DNA from 3 places in the Variovorax sp. YR266 genome. Region 3 is predicted to be linked to each of the others. Evidence: predicted binding sites of a transcription regulator. Region 3 holds the regulator's gene; each other region holds the start of a gene.

Region 1 (4,136 bases), on a different contig from region 3:
AGGCATCGAGTGCGTTGAAGCCAAGGCTCGACTTGCCGGTGTCCAGGCCTCGGAAGATGGGGGAGCGGATCGCTTCGATTTCGGGGAAGCCGAATACGCGCTGGTAGAAGCCGCTGAGTGCGACCACGTCTTTTGCGAAGACGTTGACGTAGGAGAGGTGGGCCATGTTCAGTTGCTCATTGGGCGTTTGCTGTTGTTCTTGTTCGGGGTGCGAGCACGCCGTCGGCGTGATCGCACCCCGAAGAACAGCAGGCAGTCATCTCAAGCCATCGCCTTCGTGCCACCAAAGGTCGTCTGTTTGACGAACTTCGAGGTCAGGTGGTCCCCAGAAGAAATCGGCGCGTACTTCGCCGACTCCCCTGGCGCGAGGCAGCTAGGCAGGCACTCGACCATCGCGTCGTAGTTCGGCTGATGGAAGAACACCAGCGATTGCCGGCGGTTGGTGCTCGCGATCTCGAAAGGCGGGTTGATCACGCGGTGCAGCGTGGACACCCACTGGTCGTTGGTCCACTGCATCATGAGGTCGGCGATGTTGACCACCAGGCCACCCTCGACCTGCGGCACGTCCACCCACTGGCCGGCCTTGTTGAACACCTGCAGGCCCTTGTCGTCGGGCAGCACGATGGTGAGGCTGCCGTAGTCGCTGTGCGCGCCCGCACGCAGCTGGCCGGGCAGCGGCTGTTCGCGCTGCGGCGGATAGCTCAGCACGCGGAACATGCTGATGTGCTTGTCGATCTTGTCGTCGAAGAAGGTCTCGGGCAGCGACAGGCCGAGCGCAAAGACACGCATCAGCGAGCGCGAGAGATCGCTCATCGCCTCGAAGTAGCCTTCGTAGGCTTCGCGGAAGCCTTCGATGGGCGGCCAGCTGTTGGGCTCGAAGTGCGGACCGGCGGCGGGGCCGCGGTGGTAGTCGTCTTGCGGCACGTTCGACGGGCCGATAGAGAAAGATTCCTTCAGGTCGCCGGGGGCCGCTTCTTCGAGGCTGTACGAGAGCCCTTCCTCGCCCACCGCGCTGTAGCCGCGCACCGCGTCTTCGCGCGGGCGGTCGACCTTGCGCTTTTCGCCCAATGGCATGTCGAAGAACTTGCGCGAGAGCGACGACACGCGCGAGATCAGCTCGGGCGCAATGCCGTGGTTCGTGATGACGAGAAAGCCGATGCTGCGGCAGGCCTCGTCGACCTTCTTCGCGACCTCGGCCTTGCCTTCGGCGGTGCCCGCGAAGTAGGGCGCTAGATCGATGATGGGGACGGACAGCAGGGTCATGGCAGGTTCCTCATGCTTGGCATGCCTTTCGCCATGCAACGTCTGTGCCAGTTGGACCAAATGGACAAAACGCATTCGTCGCGTCAGCATGGTGCGCAACGACGCGCTGCGAAGGCGGCTGCGGCGCAAGGCGATGCACCACGGCCTTACAGTGGTGCGCTGTGCTGTCTGCCGATTCACCAACGAACGAACAAGAGCGAGGGAAGATGCCGAAGACCAAAGCGCTGGCTGCCAGTGCCAGCAAAGAGAAGAGCCCGGCGCGCAAGCGCGCAAAACCTGCGGTGCGCAGTGCGTCCGCGGTGAGCCGCCGGCTGCGCCAGATCGAGGACAAGCGCAGCGCGATCCTCGGTGCGGCGCTGGGGCTGTTCTCTCGCTTCGGCCTGCATGGCACGTCGATCGACCAGGTGGCGGCACGCGCCGATGTATCGAAGAGCAACCTGCTCTATTACTTCGCGAACAAGGAAGAGCTCTACGTCAACGTGCTGCGCGATCTGCTCGCGCTGTGGCTCGAGCCACTGCGCGGCTTCAGTGCCGAGCAGGACCCTGGCGAGGCCATCGGCGACTACATCCGCCGCAAGCTCGTGGTTTCGCGAGACAGGCCCGATGCATCACGGCTCTTCTGCCTGGAAATGATCCAGGGCGCGCCGCTACTGCGCGACGAGCTCGACCGCGAACTGCGCACGCTGGTGGAGAAAAAATCTGAGGTGATTCGCGCCTGGGTCGAAGCGGGAAAGCTGGCGCCCGTCGATCCGCATCACCTGATCTTCGCGCTGTGGGCGGTGACGCAGCACTACGCGGATTTCGGGGTGCAGGTGCAGGCGCTGTCGGGGCATACGCTGGACGATGAGGCGTTCTTCGAGAAGACCGTCGAGAACGTGCAGCGCATCTTTCTTCAAGGCATCACGCCGCGCTGATTCGGGAGGAGGTCAGTGCGGCGGCGCCGCGATCTCGTGATAGCGCCGGTCGAAGTAGATCAAGCCCTGCGTCGCACCACCGATGACAATGGCCACCGCTTCGCAGAACAGCACGTCGTGCGTGCCCGCGCTCGTCGCATGCACCACGCGGCAGTCGAAGGACACGGCCGCGTCGTCGAGCATCGGCGAACCGGTGGTCTTGCGGCTCCACTGGCCGGCGGCGAAGCGCTCGTCCATCGGCGTCTTGCCGCCGAACAATGCGGACAGCGACTGGTGCCCCGCGGCCAGCACGTTCACGCACAGCACGCCGTTGGTCTTGAACGCCGGGTACACCGAGGCCGAACGGTTCAGGCACACCAGCAGCGTCGGCGGCTCGTCCGTCACGCTGCACACGGCTGATGCCGTAAAGCCGGAGCGGCCCGCGGGGCCGTCGGTGGTGATGATGTTCACCGCCGCGCCCAGCCGCGCCATCGCGTTGCGGTAGTCGGCCTTCTCCAGGCTCGGCAGCAGGCCGGCGGGGTTCGATGACGATGAAGCAGCGTGGGAGGCCATGGCATTCAGCAGCATGTGGTGAGTCCTTCAGGCCAGCACGCAGGCCTCGTCGAAGGGCAGCCGCGGCAGGCGGCCGAACACCTTCGACGCATCGCCGTGGCCCAGGTTGATGAGGAAGTTGACGGTCCAGTCGGTGCCTTCGAAGAATGCCGCGTCAACTTTCGCCATGTCGAAGCCCGACATCGGGCCTGCATCGAGGCCCACTGCACGCGCTGCGAGCAGCAGGTAGCCCGCCTGCAGGCTGGCATTGCGAAAGGCGGTTTCGTGCGTGGCCTCGGGGCTGCCGGTGAACCAGCTGCGCGCATCGGCATGCGGGAACAGCGTGGGCAGCTTGTCGTAGAACTTGCGGTCCCACGCGGCGATGACCGTGACCGGTGCGGCCATGGTCTTGTCGAGGTTGCCCTTGGAGAGAGCCGGTGCGAGGCGCTGCTTGCCTTCGGGCGTGCGCACGAAGACGAAGCGCGCGGGCGAGCAGTTGGCCGATGTGGGGCCGAGGCTCGCCAGCGCATAGATCTGCTGCAGCTGTGCGTCGGTGACGGGTTCGTCGGTCCAGCCGTTGTGGGTGCGCGCGCCGGTGAAGAGAAGCGACAGCGCGGCGTCGTCGAGTGTGGATGCAAGAGTTGTGGTCATGCTGGAACGGCGGATGCGCTGACCCGCGAGAGAAAGTCGAGCAGGCTGCGGTTGAAGGCTTCGGCTTCGGTCACGCTGTGGGCATGGCCGCCGTGCGGCATGAAGTCGAGCGTGACGTCGCTCAGGCCATCGGCCAGGCGCTGCGAGCAGGTCCAGGGCACGAGCGTGTCGTCTTTCGCCGCGGCGATGAGCGTGGGCGCGGTGATGTCGGCGAGGCGAGCGTCGATGTCGAAGGCGCGCAGGGCAGCGATGCGCGCACGCATGTTGGCCTCGCCCGGAAAGTGCGCGAAGGCGTGGTCGACTTCGTCGGTCACGCGCTGTGCGTGTTCGGCGGCCCAGGCTGCGGGGTACAGGAAGATCGGCTGCGCTTCCACGTACGCGCGCGGGCCGCATGCGCCGAGCAGTGCGAGCCGCGCATCGAAGCAGCGCGCCGAATGCGGGTTGGGCTTCGACCACGCGTTGATGAGCACGAGGCTCGCAATGCGCGAAGGCGCGTCGAGCGCTAGCTGCAAACCCACGAGGCCGCCGAGTGCATGGCCCGCGAAGTGGCATTGCGAAGTGTTCGTGGCGTCGAGGATTTCGAGCACGTCCTTCGCCATGTCTTCGATGGCATACATCTCTGGCAATGCGGCAGGGCTGCGGCCGGTGCCGCGCTGGTCGTACGCAATGACGCGGTGCCCGGCGGCAATCAGCGCGCCGAGCTGCGGCTGCCAGAACCCGGCCGAGCCACCGAGGCCCGACGACAGCAGCACGGTGGCTGCGGCATCGGACGGCCCG
Region 2 (4,136 bases), on a different contig from region 3:
TGGCGGGTTTCCTGAATACGCTGGTCGGTGCCAACGGCGACGGCGTCATTCGCAGCGTGCCGCTCATCGCCCGCTACGAAGGCGACAAGGCGCAGCCGGGTTACTACGAGTCGCTGGGGCTCGCCGTCTACCGCCTCGCGAACGGATCGCCGCCCGTGCAGCCGGCCTTTGCGCCCGGAGGAGCCGCCACGCCGCAGCTCGAATCGCTGAGAGTGGGCCGCCTGCGAATTCCGGTCGACGGCACGGGCAGCATGCAGGTGCCGTTTCGCGGCCCAGGCGGCTCGGACGGAGGATCGTTCCGCTACGTGCCTGCAGCGGACGTGCTCGAAGGTCGACTCGGACCGGGCGAGCTGAAGGACAAGATCGTGCTCCTGGGCGCCACGGCCCCCGGGCTGCAGGATCTGCGCGCCACGCCTGTCGAGGCTGCGTTTCCGGGTGTGGAAGTGCACGCCAACGTCGTCTCCGCCCTGCTCGACCATCGGCTGCTCAGCGTGCCCGATTACGCGGTGGGCTATGAGGTGCTGCTTGTCGCCGTGACGGGGCTCGTGCTGGCCTTTGGGCTGTCGTTGCTGTCGGCGCCTCGCGCCCTGCTGCTGGCCGCGGGGACGATCGCCGCGCTGATCGGTCTCAACACCTGGTTGTACGTGAGCCACAGCCTCGTGCTGCCGCTGGCGTCGGCGCTGGCGATGACGGCGCTGGCCTTCGTGCTCAACATGAGCTGGGGCTACTTCGTCGAATCGCGTGCGCGGCGCGGCCTGGTGCGGCTCTTCGGCACCTACGTGCCGCCACAGCTCGTCAACGAAATGATGGAGCACCCCGGCCGCTACAGCATGCGCGCCGAGAGCAAGCCCATGACCGTGATGTTCTGCGACATGCGCGACTTCACCCGCCTGTCGGAGCAGATGGCGCCGGCCGAGCTGCAGGCCTTTCTCAACACCGTCTTCAGCCGGCTCACCAACGTCATCAGCGCGCACCGCGGCACCATCGACAAGTACATGGGCGACTGCGTAATGGCCTTCTGGGGCGCCCCCATCGACACGCCCGACCACGCCACGCTCGCCGTACGGGCCGCGCTCGATATGGCCGATGCCGTGCACGACATCAACCGCATCCACCGCGCCAGCGGCCGGCCCGAGATCAGCGTGGGCATCGGCATCAACAGCGGCCTGATGAGCGTGGGCGACATGGGCTCCGCCGCGCGCCGCAGCTATACCGTGGTCGGCGACGCGGTCAACCTCGCATCCCGCCTCGAGGGCCTGAGCGGACACTACGGCGTGCAAGTCGTGGCCAGCGGCGCGACATGCGAGCTGGCGCCCGGCTACATCTGGCAGGAACTCGACAGCGTTCGCGTCAAGGGAAAGGCACAGGCCGTTGCCGTTTTTACGCCGCTGGCCGTGCGCACGCCCGAGGCGGTGGCGCAGACCCGGCAACTGCTCGGCCGCTGGAGCGAAGTGCTCGCGGCCTACCGACGGCAGGACTGGGCGATGGGCCGAAACTTGCTGGCCCCCCTGCTCGCCGCGGATGCCAAAAAAGTCCTTTACCAGCTCTATGCCCAGCGTTTAGCCTCGATGGCGTTGCGACCACAAGACCCTGATTGGGATGGCGCGACCCGGTTCGAAACCAAATGACGACAGACACACACAAGGGGTCTCTCACAATGCAGGTTCGTGTGCTGGGTTGCTCGGGCGCCATCGCCAAAGACTGCCGCACCACCTCTTTCCTGGTCGACACGGACCTGCTCGTCGATGCGGGCACGGGCGTCGGAGATCTCACGCTCGAAGAAATGGTCCGCATCGACGATGTCGTGCTCACGCACAGCCACCTCGACCACATCGCAGCGCTCCCCCTGATGCTCGACGCCGTAGGCAGCCGCCGCAAGCGGCCGCTGCGCGTGCATGCGCTGAGGGCCACCATCGATGCGCTGCGGGCGCATGTGTTCAACAACGTCATCTGGCCGGATTTCGAGAGTATTCCCAGCGTCGAGGCGCCGTTCGTGAGCTTTCACGTCATCGCGGTCGGTCAGATGCTGCCGCTGGGCAGCCGTGAGCCCAAGCTGGTCGAGGTGCTGCCTGCGGTTCATACCGTGCCGGCGTGCGGCTTTGCCGTGAGACGGGCCGAAGGCGGCGCCCACTGGGTGTTCAGCGGGGATACCGAGCGCAACGCGCCTTTCTGGGAGCGTGTGAATGCGATCGATGTGGCGATGCTGGTGATTGAAACGGCCTTCAGCAGCCGCGAGCAGGCCCTGGCCGAGAGGAGCCTGCATCTGTCGCCCGCGGTGCTGGCCGACGAGTTGGCGCACATCGGGCCGGGGAAGCAGTACCCGATCTACATCACCCACACCAAGCCCACCGAAACCGACGAGATCATGAGCCAGATCGAGGCGCTGATGGACGAACAGGTAGCGGGGTTGGCGCAGCGGGACATACGCTGGCTGAAGGCGGATGGGATCCTGACTTGCTGATGCGGGGCGATGCGTTGGCATGACAAATTTGTCACCAAGCTTGGCATCTTGAAGCAACTTGTGTCACATGTCGTAACGACAATGTGATCAAAGTTGACGTGTTCGGTCAGCAGGAGGCTCTGGGGGTGGGTGGCACAGATGCTGCGGAAGGTACCTCGCTCCGGGCAGGTTCCCGGGCGTAACAACCAACCAACCTGGAGTTAGTTAAATGAACGTTCGCAAGATTGCCCGCCGCGCACAGGCCGGCTTTACCCTTATCGAATTGATGATCGTTGTGGCGATCATTGGTATTTTGGCTGCTGTGGCTCTGCCTGCATATCAAGACTACATGGTCAAGAGCAAGTGGGCTTCCAACATCGCTGAAGTAGAGGGTGTCAAAAGCGCAATTAAAGCGTGTCTGAGTGATCAAGCGGGTGATGGCACGCAATGCGACACCCTTGCTGAGTTGCAACAGTTTGGTTTCGCAGGCACCGCCCTGTCCCAGCCCAGGTATGCAACAGCTGCTGTGACCTTGACGGGCGCCGCAGCTTCGGGGTCTGGTGCAACGGCTGTCCCCGGCAAAGTTACTATCGCATTCACTGGTACTTCGGAAGTCAAGAGCTTGGTCTACACCGCTGACTGCACCATCAATGCGGGTGGCAATATCGCTTGCGAGAAGACGGCTGCCGACACCTTGGGTAACTACGTGAAGACCACTGGTCGATAAATACAAATTGCGCCCGACGGCGTATTTGGGTAAGCCGCCTCTTTGGCGGCTTTTTTCTTTGGTTTGACCCGTCCTGACCTGGGTTGACACCTTTTCCCTCAAGAAAAGGCAAGTCAATGGAATCAAGCGTCAAACGCACGCAGCGGGACTACACGCTGGCTTTTAAGCTGTCGGTGGTCGAGCAGGTAGAAAAGGCGAACTCATGTACAAACAGGCCCAGGAGCGCTACGGCATCCAGGGCCGCTCGACCGTGCTGGTGTGGCTGCACAAGCATGGCCGCCAGAACTGGAGTTCGGCATCATCATCTGGGCTTGCCATGCCAGTACCGATCAAGAAGCTCTCATCTGCACCTGCTGCACCTGCTGCACCGCTGACTCCCGAACAGAAGATCAAGGCCCTGGAAGTCCAACTTCGCGAAGCCAACGAGAAGGCCCAACTGTTCGAGGCGGTGATCGATGTCCTGAAGAAGGACTACGGGGTGCGCATCGTAAAAAAGCCTTCGGGCAAGTCCTCTCGCAAAAGCTCCTCCCGGGGCTGAGCGTGGCGAGGGCTTGCCGCCATTGGGGCGTCAGCCGCCAGGCCTACTACCAGCAGTTGCAGCATCAGCAGCAACGCTGTGCGCGTGCCGACACCGTGATCGAGCTCGTTCGCGGCGTTCGCCTGCGCCAGCCCCGGTTGGGCGCGCGCAAGCTGCACCATCTGCTCAAGCAGCCGCTGCAGCACGCCGGCGCGAGCCTGGGGCGCGATGCGCTACTGGACGTGCTGCGCGAGGCTCGCATGCTGGTGGCGCCCAAGCGGGCGTATCACAAGACCACCGACAGCCATCATCGATTCCGACGCCATCCCAACTTGCTCAAGGAGGGGCCGCATCAGGTTCGAGCGACTGCCAGCGAACAGGTATGGGTGGCAGACATCACGTACTTGCCCACCGACCAAGGGTTCGTCTATCTCAGCCTGGTCACGGATGCG
Region 3 (4,136 bases):
CGCCTGGCCGCCGGCGCGCTGTTGCTGGCCGGCCTTGCCTCGGGCGCACTGGCCGAAACCGCCGACCGCACCAAGCCGATGAACATCGAGTCGGACTCGATGCGCTACGACGACCTGAAGCAGACCAGCGTGTTCACCGGTAACGTGCTCGTTACGAAGGGCACGATCATCATCCGCGGCGCACGCATGGATGTACGCCAGGACCCCGAGGGCTACCAGTACGGCGTGGTCACGGCGGCACCGGGCAAGCGGGCCTACTACAAGCAGAAACGCAATGCGCCCGACGAGTGGATCGAGGGCGAGTCGGAAGTCATCGAGTACGACAGCCGCGCCGACAACGTCAAGTTCATCCGCAATGCCACCATGCGCCGCCTGCTCGGCGCTACGCCGAACGACGAGAGCCAGGGCGCGCTGATCGTCTACGACCAGAGCAACGACACCTACACGGTCAACGGTTCCACCGTGCCGCCGAACACCGCCGTCAACGCGTCCACCCCGGGCGGGCGCGTCAAGACCATCCTGACCCCCAAGGCCGCCACCGCACCGGCAGCCGGTGCCTCGGCCCCGGCCGGCGCGAAGGCGCCGCCGCCGGCGCCCACGCCCGCACCCGGCAAGGGCCTGCGCCAGAGCACCACGCTCAGTGACCAGGGAGAAACCCGCAAGTGATCGAAACCGCAGGAACGCAGGACGCCAACGGCGCACCGGGCAGCCGCCTGATCGCGCGCGGCCTGAAGAAGAGCTACGGCAGCCGCACGGTCGTGAAAGACGTCTCGCTCGACGTGCAGAAGGGCGAAGTCGTCGGGTTGCTCGGGCCGAACGGCGCGGGCAAGACCACCTCGTTCTACATGATCGTGGGGCTGGTGCGTGCCGACGCGGGCGACATCAGCATCGACGGCGAGCCCATCGCCCACATGCCGATCCACCGCCGCGCCCGCATGGGCCTGAGCTACCTGCCGCAGGAAGCCTCGATCTTCCGCAAGCTCACGGTCGAGGAAAACGTGCGCGCCGTGCTCGAGCTCCAGAGCGAGCCCGACGAGAACGGCAAGATGGCGCCGCTGTCGAAGCAGCACATGGACGAGCGCCTGGCCGAGCTGCTGGCCGACCTGCGCGTCGACCACCTGCGCGATTCGCCCGCGCTCGCGCTGTCGGGCGGCGAGCGCCGCCGCGTCGAAATTGCGCGTGCGCTGGCTACGCAGCCGCGCTTCATCCTGCTGGACGAGCCCTTCGCCGGCATCGACCCGATCGCGGTGATCGAAATCCAGCGGATCATCAGCTTCCTGAAAGAGCGCGGCATCGGCGTGCTCATCACCGACCACAACGTGCGTGAAACGCTGGGCATCTGCGATCACGCTTTCATCATCAGCGACGGGCATGTGCTGGCACAAGGCACACCCTCGGAGATCGTCGACAACGCCGAAGTACGCAGGGTGTACTTGGGCGAACACTTCCGCATGTAAGGGCGGGAGCGGTTCCCATGAAGCAAGGGCTATCCCTTCGCGTCTCGCAGCATCTGGCGTTGACGCCACAGCTGCAGCAGTCGATCAGGCTGCTTCAACTCTCCACGCTCGAACTGAGCCAGGAGGTGGAGCAGATGCTCGACGAGAACCCGTTCCTCGAGCGCACGGCTGAAGAAGCGGCGCGCGAGGAATTCGGGCTCGACACGGCCGATGCCCCGGTGCCGCGCGACGACGGCGGCGATAGCGGCGACGGCGAAAGCGACTTCGCTTCGCCCGCCGCCAGCGCGTCCACTGCTTCCACCGAAACCAGCACCACCACCACGGCCGACACCGACGGCCCCGCTGCCGAAATCACCGAGCGCGAGCCCGACTGGGAAGGCGACGGCACCGTCGACATGGCGCCCGACGACAGCGAATGGGGCAGCGATGCGCCCGCGCGCCAGAACAACCTCGGCGACGACGAACGTGCCGACGCCACCGAACTCGCGCGCAGCCAGGAGTCGCTGCAGTCCTTCCTGCACCGCCAGGCGCTGAGCCTGCGCCTGAACGAGAACGACAGCGCCGCGCTGCGCTTTCTCATCGAATCGCTCAACGACGACGGCTACCTGGAAGACTCGCTGCCCGCACTGGCCTCGGGCCTGGCCGGCGACGACAACGACCAGTTCGACGACCTCGTGCATCACTTTCAGGTGGCGCTCGGCCTGCTGCAGAGCCTGGAACCCGCCGGCGTCGGCGCGCGCGACCTCGGCGAATGCCTGGGCATCCAGCTGCGCGCCCTGGCCCGCGAGGACGAGACCGACGAGGAAGAGCTGGTCCGCAAGACCGCCATTGCCATCTGCAAGCAGCCAATGGAGCTGCTCGCGCGCCGCGACTTCAAGCGCCTGGCCACGCTCACCCGCAGCAACGAGGAGCTGGTGCGCTCGGCGCTGCAGATCATCGCGCGGCTCGAGCCCAAGCCGGGCCGGCGCTTCGTCGACGTCGAGCGCAACATCGTCATTCCCGACGTGATCGTCACCAAGACGGGCCGCGGCACCAATGTGAAGTTCCGCGTCATGCTGAACCCCGAGGTGATGCCGCGCCTGCGCGTGCACGACATCTATGCCGGCGCACTCAAGTCGCACAAGGGCGAAGGCAGCCAGGCGTTGTCGCAGCGGCTGCAGGAGGCGCGCTGGTTCATCAAGAACATCCAGCAGCGCTTCGACACCATCCTGCGCGTGAGCAACGCCATCGTCGAGCGGCAGAAGAGCTACTTCGTGCACGGCGAACTCGCGATGCGCCCGCTGGTGCTGCGCGAGATCGCCGACGAGCTGGGCCTGCACGAATCGACCATCTCGCGCGTGACCACCGCCAAGTACATGGCCACGCCCTTCGGCACGGTCGAGCTCAAGTACTTCTTCGGCTCGGCGCTGGGCACCGAGACCGGCGGCAATGCGTCGAGCACCGCGGTGCGCGCGCTGATCAAGCAGTTCGTCAGCTCCGAGAGCATCAAGAAGCCGCTGTCGGACAGCCAGATCTCCGAGATGCTGAAAGAGCAGGGCATCGAGTGCGCGCGCCGCACCGTGGCCAAGTACCGCGAGGCGCTGCGCATCGCGCCCGCCAACCTGCGCAAGGCCCTGTAGAAAGCCACCGATGACCCGTCGCCTGCCGTCGCTTTCGCGTTGTGGGCATTGGGTTTTCGTCATGGCTGCGGTCTTGCTGTTCGCAGGCTGCGCCACATTGCCCGACGAGGCGCCGCGCCCGCCCACCAAGGCCATGGCCGTGTCAGCCGACACCGCGCTCGGCAAGATCGCGCTGGCCTCCCAGCCCGACCCCGACCTGAGCGGCTTTCGCCTCATGCCCGGCGGCGACTTCGCCTTCGACACCCGTATCCAGCTGGCCCGCCGCGCGCAGCGCACGCTCGACGTGCAGTACTACCAGATCGAGAACGACGAGACCGGCCGCTACCTGATGCGCACCCTGCGCGACGCCGCCCAGCGCGGCGTGCGCGTGCGGCTGCTGATGGACGACCTCTACACCTCCGGCGAAGACGAGCTGCTGCTCGGCCTGGCCGCCACGCCCAACGTGGAGCTGCGCCTGTTCAACCCGTTCCCGGCCGGGCGCGGCAGCCTGCTGAAGCGCTTCAGCGCGTCGCTTTTCGACTTCAGCCGCGTCAACCGCCGCATGCACAACAAGCTGTTCATTGCCGACGGCGCGATGGCGGTGGCGGGCGGGCGCAACATCGGCAACCAGTATTTCAGGCGCACGGCGGGGGAGAACTTCCTCGACCTCGACACCTTCGTCACCGGCGCGCTGATCCCGCGGCTGGGCAGCCTGTTCGACCAGTACTGGAACAGCATCTACGTGCGGCCGATCCAGTCGGTGGTGAGCAGCGACCTGTCGCGCGAGGAGCTGCAGAAGCGCTTCGACGTCGCCACCGGCCCCGACACCACGCCACCGCCGCCGCCGCCCGCGCCCAACGACCTGCTTGGCTACAGCCCGATGGCGGAAGACCTGAACGCCGGCAAGCTCGGACTGATCTGGGCCACCGCAGAGGCCTACGCCGATTCGCCCGAGCGCGTGATCGGCAAGACCGTCTCATACGGCGGCGTGCCGCTGCTGGACGTCGACAGCGTGCGCTACAACGTGGTCGAGCAGATGCGCCGTGCGCGCTCCGAGGTGACCATCGTCTCGCCCTACCTC

Evidence for each region. Region 3 encodes sigma-54, which starts transcription at its own class of promoters, with help from an activator protein. Its sites were predicted from a motif close to TGGCANGNAANCTGCTTT; they were not measured.
Region 1: a site for sigma-54 is predicted at 1,296-1,313, ahead of BLW48_RS26875 (isopenicillin N synthase family dioxygenase). Genes of this name have one in related genera too.
Region 2: a site for sigma-54 is predicted at 2,592-2,609, ahead of BLW48_RS36020 (pilin). Genes of this name have one in related genera too.

The regions. Positions count from the first base shown of each region.
Region 1 is NZ_FNPM01000012.1:115,195-119,330, reverse strand. It holds gene BLW48_RS26880 (VOC family protein) at 1-166, opposite strand, end outside; gene BLW48_RS26875 (isopenicillin N synthase family dioxygenase) at 262-1,263, opposite strand; gene rutR (HTH-type transcriptional regulator RutR) at 1,470-2,177, shown strand; gene rutF (NADH-dependent FMN reductase RutF) at 2,190-2,744, opposite strand; gene BLW48_RS26860 (malonic semialdehyde reductase) at 2,757-3,359, opposite strand; gene rutD (pyrimidine utilization protein D) at 3,356-4,136, opposite strand, start outside.
Region 2 is NZ_FNPM01000003.1:231,800-235,935, reverse strand. It holds gene BLW48_RS10245 (CHASE2 domain-containing protein) at 1-1,628, shown strand, start outside; gene BLW48_RS10240 (3',5'-cyclic-nucleotide phosphodiesterase) at 1,658-2,461, shown strand; gene BLW48_RS36020 (pilin) at 2,670-3,167, shown strand; partial or broken gene BLW48_RS10230 (IS3 family transposase) at 3,284-4,136, shown strand, end outside.
Region 3 is NZ_FNPM01000004.1:166,904-171,039, reverse strand. It holds gene lptA (lipopolysaccharide transport periplasmic protein LptA) at 1-666, shown strand, start outside; gene lptB (LPS export ABC transporter ATP-binding protein) at 663-1,457, shown strand; gene rpoN (RNA polymerase factor sigma-54) at 1,475-3,076, shown strand; gene BLW48_RS12695 (phospholipase D family protein) at 3,087-4,136, shown strand, end outside.